2 regions of the Caballeronia sp. LZ028 genome follow, and region 1 is predicted to be linked to the other one. Evidence: riboswitches for the same ligand, from Rfam matches in the RefSeq annotation. Region 1 holds a riboswitch; the other holds the start of a gene.
The links. A riboswitch is a leader RNA that binds a small molecule or an ion and turns the genes downstream of it on or off. The one in region 1 is predicted to bind manganese.
Positions count from the first base shown of each region.

Region 2: linked by a shared signal. The riboswitch ahead of QCE58_RS01955 (sodium:calcium antiporter) and the one ahead of mntP (manganese efflux pump MntP) in region 1 are both predicted to bind manganese.

Region 1 is NZ_JARUXN010000003.1:175,911-180,002, forward strand. Features, by position in the region: gene QCE58_RS18390 (hypothetical protein) at 33-155, opposite strand; gene QCE58_RS18395 (PQQ-binding-like beta-propeller repeat protein) at 275-1,975, shown strand; yybP-ykoY riboswitch at 2,071-2,241, shown strand; gene mntP (manganese efflux pump MntP) at 2,251-2,820, shown strand; gene QCE58_RS18405 (DUF6632 domain-containing protein) at 2,786-3,217, opposite strand; gene alr (alanine racemase) at 3,392-4,092, shown strand, end outside.
Region 2 is NZ_JARUXN010000001.1:412,779-416,870, reverse strand. Features, by position in the region: gene QCE58_RS01965 (hypothetical protein) at 1-354, shown strand, start outside; gene QCE58_RS01960 (hypothetical protein) at 351-1,202, shown strand; gene QCE58_RS01955 (sodium:calcium antiporter) at 1,347-2,357, opposite strand; yybP-ykoY riboswitch at 2,446-2,621, opposite strand; gene QCE58_RS01950 (ABC transporter substrate-binding protein) at 2,785-4,092, shown strand, end outside.

The DNA.
Region 1 (4,092 bases):
AAAGCGCGGGAATTTTCTCCCGCGCCTGCACGTTACGTCCGGCGATAAGCCTCGGCCATGAGCGCGCTGACCTTCGCGCGCGCGCTCAGCGCATTGCGGACGGCGGCGACGATGAAGGAAACGAGGGCGATCGGCGTGGCAGCGATGATTCCCATGATGAACTCCGTACTAACTAGGTAATAACCCTAGGTTAGCACATTATGACGCATTGCAACAAATATCTTTCGGGGAATTGACCGTACGCAAAGGCGAAACGCTCTGAAGGAGCATCCAGATGAAGACGCACTTTCCGGCTCGTATCGCGGCGATCGGCGCCGTTGTGCTCATCGCGGCGATCGTCGTCGCGTGCAGTGGCGGTTCCGGCGATAGCGCCACTTCGTCTGCGGCGAGCGGCGGCGCGCCGCCGGCGGCATCGAGCCCGTCGGGGGCATCGAGCCCGGCGGGGGCATCGGCGCCTCTGGCTGCGGTGTCGAAAGATGTCGTCACCTGGCACAACGACATCGCGCGCACCGGACAGCAACTCGCGGAAACCGTCCTCACGCCGGCGAACGTCAATCAGCGTACTTTCGGCAAGCTCGCGCTCTTTTCCGTCGATGGCGCCGTCGACGCGCAGCCGCTCTTTCTGGCGGGCGTACCGATCGCGGGCGGCACGCGCAACGTGCTCTACGTCGCGACGGAAAACGCCAGCGTCTACGCTTTCGACGCCGACAGCGGCGCGGTGCTGTGGAAAGTCTCGACGCTCGGCAGCGGCGAGTCGCCGAGCGACGACCACAACTGTCATCAGATCACGCCGACAATCGGTGTCACGGCGACGCCGGTCATCGACCGGACGCGCGGCCCGAACGGCGCGATGTATGTCGTCGGCATGTCGAAGGATGCGTCGGGCGCGTATCACCAGCGCATTCACGCGCTCGATGTCGCGACGGGCGCCGAGCTCTTCAACGGCCCCACCGAAATCCGGGCGACGTATCCGGGCAACGGCGCGGGCAGCCAGAACGGCACGCTGACGTTCGATCCCGGCCAGTACGCCGAGCGCGCGGCGTTGCTGCTGCTGAACGGCGTCGTCTACACGGCGTGGACTTCGCATTGCGACTTCATGCCGTACACCGGCTGGGTCATGGGCTACGACGCCGCGACCCTGCAACAGGCGAGCGTGCTGAACCTCACGCCGAACGGCCAGATGGGCTCGATCTGGATGAGCGGCGCGGGCCTCGCATCGGACGGCCAGGCGATCTTTTTCCTCGACGCCAACGGCACCTTCGATCCGACGCAAAACGCGCAGGAGATGCCGATCAACGGCAACTTCGGCAACGGTTTTTTGCGGCTGGAAACGTCGCCGCTCAGGGTGCAGGACTATTTCGAGCCGTCGAACACGGTGCAGGAGTCGAACGAGGACGAAGATCTCGGTTCCGGCGGCGCGATGGTGCTGCCGGACTTCACCGATGCGGGCGGCACGGTCCGGCATCTGGCGATCGGCGCGGGCAAGAACTCGACGATCTACGTCGTGAACCGCTTCTCGATGGGCAAGTTCGATTCGAACGCGGACCACATCTATCAGGAACTCGTCGGCCAGATTCGCGGGGCGATGTTCGGCGCGCCCGCGTATTTCAACAACACGGTCTATTTCGGCGCGGTCGGCGACAGCATTCGGGCGTTCGCGGTCAGCAACGCGTTGCTTTCGGCGACGTCGACGAGTCAGACGTCGAATGCGTTCGGCTTCCCCGGCGCGACGCCGAGCATTTCCGCGAACGGCACGGCGAACGGCATTCTGTGGGCGGCGGAGAACGGCGCGACAGGCGCGCTGCGCGCCTACGACGCGGCCAATCTCGCGCGCCAGCTCTACAGCAGCAACGACGCCGGCACGCGCGACCAGTTCGGTGCGGGCAACAAGTTCATCACGCCGATGATCGCGAACGGCAAGGTGTATGTCGGCACGAAGAACGGCGTCGCCGTGTTCGGGCTGTTGTCGAAATAGGATCGGCGCGCGAACGCGGCGCCGGGCGTGACGCCGCGAGCGCGCCGCAACTAGCCGAAACGCCGTGGAACGGTCGCGAAGTCATGTTAAGCTCTCGGTTCTTCGCTGGGGAGTAGCCGGCTTTCCTGCACAGGGAAAGCGCTCATGTCAACACGCTCGGTCGTTCAGGCCGTGGCATGAGCAGCCATCAAAGGTTGGCAAGACCATCGACAGAATTCGCGACCGGTCGGGCGCGCGTTCTGTCGTTCCATCTTGCCCGACCAGAGCGCTACTCGATGAATCTCGCCTCCACAATTTTTCTAGCCTTCGCCATGTCCACCGACGCGTTCGCCGCAGCCGTCGGCAAGGGCGCGACCCTGCACAAGCCGCGCATCGCGGAAGCGTTGAAGACCGGCGTGATCTTTGGCGTGATCGAAGCCCTGACGCCGCTCGTCGGCTGGGCGCTCGGCAGGGCGGCCGCGCAGTATGTCACCGCGTGGGATCACTGGATCGCGTTCGGCCTGCTCTTCCTGCTCGGCGCGCGCATGATCCGCGAAGGTTTCAGCAGCGTGAGCCACGAAGCGGAAAAGCCCAATTCGCATTCGTTCTGGGTGTTGGCGCTCACCGGTTTCGCGACCAGCATCGACGCGATGGCGGTCGGCGCGGGCCTCGCGTTCATCGATGTCGATATCTTCTCGACGGCCGCGACCATCGGTTTCGCGACGATGCTGATGGTGACGATCGGCGTGATGGTCGGCCGGCTCGTCGGCGCGACGATCGGCAAGCGGGCGGAAATCGTCGGCGGGCTGATTCTGATCGGCGTCGGCAGCGTCATTCTGGCCGAACATCTCGGCCATCTCGGCTGAGGATGCGCGCCTTGCCGCCGCGCGGCGTGAGAATCGCGAGCACGGCGGCGACGATGAAAAGCGCGGGCACGTCGCCCGCCAGATGACCGAGGTGGCGCCCCGCGCCGCCGAACGACTGCACGGCCATGATCGCGCCGTGCACGACGCTCGACCACACCGTGAACCAGATGAGGCTCAGATGCCTCATCGGCTCGCGCGATGCGATCAGCAGGAAAACGCCGAGCGTCGCGTAGATGCCGACGATCATCATCGCGTATTCCGAATGGCCTTCGTGGCCGGCATCCCACGCCCATCCTGAAGGCCAGAGCAGCATGAGCGGATAGAAGGCGAAGAGCGCGATCAGCCCGACGACGGCGAGCACGATGCGCAGGCAGGCGAGGCGACGGGCGTCGTTCATGGCGGCTCCTTGGCGGCGCGACATGAGCGACAAGATACCGCGAAGCGCACCGCGAAAGCCATCGATGGCGGCAGGCCTTTCCACCAAAAATCGGCGCAAATAAAATAACAACGACTGCCATTAGGCCGATACGATTCATCATTCCACTGCCTTCAACCACAAATCCAGCACGTCATGCCACGTCCGATTTCCGCGCGCATCCATCTCGACGCCATCCGACAGAATCTTCAACTTGTCAAACGCACGGCGCCGTCGTCGCGCGTGTGGTCCGTCATCAAGGCGAATGCTTATGGTCACGGCATCGAGCGCATTTATCCGGCGCTCGCTGAAGCCGACGGCATCGCGCTGCTCGATCTCGATGAAGCCGTGCGCGTGCGCGAGCTCGGCTGGAAAAAGCCGATTCTTTTGCTCGAAGGCGTTTTCGAGCCCGCGGATGTCGAAACGGCGGATCGTCACCGGCTCACGGTCACGGTGCATTGCGACGAGCAGCTTGCGTTGCTGAAGGCGGCGCGGCCGAACGAGCGCATCGACATACAGTTGAAGATGAACTCGGGCATGAACCGGCTCGGCTATCGGCCGGGCGAATTCGTCGAGGCTTGGAAAAGGGCGTCGGATATCGCGGCGATCGGCTCGATCGGCCTGATGAGTCACTTCGCGAACGCCGACGAAGGCGCGATCGACTGGCAGATAGACGAATTCGAAGCGGCCACGCGCGATCTTCCCGGCACGCGCTCGCTGTCGAATTCGGCGGCGGTGCTGTGGCATCCGCGCGCGCATCGCGACTGGGTGCGGCCGGGCACGATCCTCTACGGCGCCTCGCCGACGGGCTGCGCGCGCCACATCGAGCATTTCCCGTTGCGCGCGGCGATGACGCT
Region 2 (4,092 bases), on a different contig from region 1:
ATGATCGAATGCATCGTCGGGGACGACGGCGCGTACTTCATCGAAATGAATCCCCGTCCGTGGGGACCGCTCGACCTGTGCCTGAACCACGACTGCGGCATCGTCGAAGCTTTCGTGGGCGACTGGGCGACGGAAGATGCAACCGCTTATCAAGGCCGGCGCCTTTCGCGCGCACGCCACGCCACGTATCTGTGGACGGGCGGCATCGTGAACACATGGCGCCGGCGCCGGACGACCGTGCATCGCTATGGCAGCGAAGCGCGTCTCGCGGGCGCTGCGTTGCGCGCCCTGGCCGGCGACGTCTATCTCGCAAGCGACAGCTGGCGAATCTTTTACAAGGAACTATGGAAATGACCTCTGGCGCCACCGCAGTCAAGGAGCGGCTCGCTCAACTCTACGGAGAAGTCTCCAAGCACTCGGGGTATCAGACGATCCCCGACTTCGTCGCGAGTACGCTCGGTTATCAGGAGACCATTCAGAGCCAATGGCGCGGCGACCGCAACCGCCTCGACTGGATTCTCGCGCATCGCGCGCCGCAAGCCGGCGAGCGCTGGGCCGACTTCGGCGCGAATACGGGCTTCTTCACGTACACGATCGCGCATGCGCATCCCGATGCGCGCGTGACGGCGATCGAAGCGAACGCCGAACACGCGAAGTTCCTGCGCGAACTCGGCGATGCCTTCTCGATCGGCAATGTCGACGTGCATCACGAAGCGCTGCCCTTCGATGGCCTCGACAAGCTGTCGGACATCGACGTGCTTTTGCATCTGAATGTGCTGCATCACGCGGGCGCGGATTTCGACCGCGAATATGTGACCGGCGCGCACGACTTTCCAGCGTATGCGGTCGCTTATCTGAAGAAGCTGCGTCAGGCGTCGCGCTCGCTCGTGTTCCAGCTCGGCTGCAATCTGTGGGGCGACAAGACGCATCCGCTGCAGCCGGGCGCGACCGATGCGGAGCGTCTCGCGTATGTGTCGAAGCTGCTGACGGACGCCGGCTGGCGCATTCGCGATCTCGCGTACGCGAAGAAGACGACCGACGCGCCGATCGCCTATGCCGATCTCGGCAAGGACGTCATCGAAGCGCTGAACGGCCAGCACGGACAAGCCGAACTGCGCCTCTTCGCCGACGCGCTCGCGCCGTATGCGCTGGAACAGCACATCGGCGAGTTTTATCGGCGCGCGATTTACATCGTCGATTAATTGACGGACGGCACTAAAGTTATCGGCGCACGTGCCGATAACCCCTATAAGAACAACAAGAACGACGTGCCGGTTTTCTCGGCGCGCTGCTTCGCTCTTCGATGCCCGCCTCGCGCGGGCATTCTTCTTTGTGCCGCAGCTTTGTCAGCGCCCGAGCGTCAACGCGAGATAGGCCGCGTACAGCACGCCGTTGCCGAGCAGCGCCCACAGCACGACGCCGTTCTCCTTCGCATTGAAGCGCAGCCACGCCGCCGCCGCGAGCGTGATGAGCACGCCCGTCAGCACTTCGATACGCGGCTCCCACGGCGTCAGCATGATGCCGATGGCCGGCAGCAACGTCCCTTGAAACACCATCGCGCCGGTGATGTTGCCGAACGCGAGCGTGTCCTTTCCTCGGCGCGCCCACAGAATGCTGTTCACTTTCTCGGGCAGTTCCGTCGCGATCGGAATGATGATGAGCGACAGCAGCAGCGCCGAAATTCCCAGCGCATGCGACACGCCCTCGACGCCGTGAATGAAGCCCTTCGCGCCGCCGACGAGCAGCACGATGCCGAAGAAAAACTGCAGCATGATCGTGCCGAGCGACGTTTTCAAACCGAGACGCGAAGCGAACAAGGCCTCGGGCGCTTCCGTTCCGTGTCCGCCCTCGACGAGCTTCGCCGAAGCCTTGAACGTCGAAATCACATAAACGATATAGAGCGCGACGAGCCCGACCGCGAACAACGCGCGCACTTGCCACGCGTGATGCGGCACGAACATCGCGGCGCACGCGATGAGAAACGCGACCAGAAAGAAGTTCAGATCGCGCACGAAGCCGCTGCGCTCCGGCACGATGCGCCCGCTCATGCCGCGCGACTTGAGGATCGCGAACGTCATCAGACACGTCGAAAGCGTCGCGAGCATAAGCGGCGCGCCGAGAATCGCGCCGACGCCGATCTCTTCGTTGACCGCACGGCTCGTCGTGCCGCCGAGCAGCGCGATGATCGGCACCGTCGTCTCGGGCAATGCCGTGCCGACCGCCGCGAACAGCGATCCGGTCACGCCTTCGGAAATGCCGAGCCGTTCGCCGAGATGTTCGAGCGCATTCGTGAATAGCTCCGCCGCGACCAGGATGATCGCGAGCATCAGCGCGAGTTCGAGAAAGAGCATCGTCATGCGGCACCTCGCATCGAAACATGCGACGGGTGCGCGAGCGTGCGCGGGAAACGGGGATGTTGTAGTTGTGGGGACACGATGATTCCACGGCCGGACGTCGAGCGAACCACGATGCGCCACGCGCCGTCCGGCCAGGAACGACATAGCGCATCGATGGTCTCGCCAAACCGTTCCGGTCGAACGCGCCACGGCAGCAGGGCCGAGGATGTTGACGCGTTCTCCTTCGCTCGCGAAGGAAGGCTACTCCCCAAAGAAGGCGCAAGTTTAGCCCGATGCGCCCCGTTTCGGCAACCCGCGGAATAAGCGTATGCCGATCGGATCGTTGTCGTCGACGGATGCATCCGCTAATCTGGCCGCGCCGGGCGCGTCGCTTGCTGCGCGTGCTCAAGCTCATCCACGAACAAAAATGAAGATCACGGGAGATCTCATGCGTCTGAAACTCTTCGCCGCGGCCGCCGCGATGGCCATGCTCGCCGCGCCGATGCTCGCGATGTCCAAGCCGCTCACCGTCTGCACCGAATCGAGCCCGGACGGCTTCGATGTCGTGCAATTCAATTCGCTCGTAACGACCAACGCATCGGCGGATGTCATCTTCAATACGCTCGTCTCCTACGACGAAGCCGCGAAGAAGGTCGTGCCCTCGCTCGCGGAAAAGTGGGACGTGACGAGCGACGGGCTCACGTACACATTCCATCTGCGTCCGAACGTTCAGTTTCAGACGACCGATTACTTCAAGCCGACGCGTCCGCTCAGTGCCGACGACGTCGTGTTCACGTTCTCGCGCATGCTCTCGGACGACAATCCGTGGCACAAGATCGCGGGCGCGAGCGGCTTTCCGCACGCGCAGTCGATGGGCCTCGTGAAGCTCATCAAGGCCGTATCGAAAGTCGATGACCATACCGTGAAGTTCGAGCTCAACGAGCCGAACGCGACCTTCGTGCCGATCCTCACGATGGGCTTCGCATCGATCTATTCGGCCGAATATGCGGACAAGCTGCTGAAGGCGAACCAGCAGGTCGATCTGAACAGCAAGCCGATCGGCACCGGCCCGTTCGTGCTGAAGAGCTACACGAAAGATTCGGTCATCCGCTACGACGTGAATCCGTCGTACTGGGGCGCGAAACCGAAGATCGACCGGCTGATCTACGCGATCACGCCCGACGCCGCCGTGCGCGCGCAGAAGATCAAGGCGGGCGAATGCCAGATCGCGCTGTCGCCGAAGCCGCAGGACGTCATCGACGCGAAGAAGGACAAGTCGCTGAAGGTGAGCGAAGCGCCCGCATTCATGACGGCGTTCGTCGCGCTCAACACGCAGAAGAAGCCGCTCGACAATCCGAAGGTGCGTCAGGCGATCAACATGGCCTTCGATCGCACGACCTACATGAAGACCGTGTTCGACAACACGGCGACGCAAGCGGTGAACCCGTATCCGCCGAATACGTGGAGTTACGACAAGAGCATCGAGGCGTACAAATATTCATCCGCCGATGCGAAGAAGCTGCTCGCCGATGCGGGCTTTCCGAACGGTTTCGACACGACGATCTGGGTACGCCCGAACGGCAGCGTGCTCAATCCGAATCCGAAGGCGGGCGCGGAATTGCTGCAAGCCGATCTCGCGAAAATCGGCGTGAAGGCGCAGGTGAAAGTGATCGAATGGGGCGAACTCATCAAGCAGGCGAAGCAGGGTCAGCACGACATGCTGTTCATGGGCTGGGCCGGCGACAACGGCGACCCG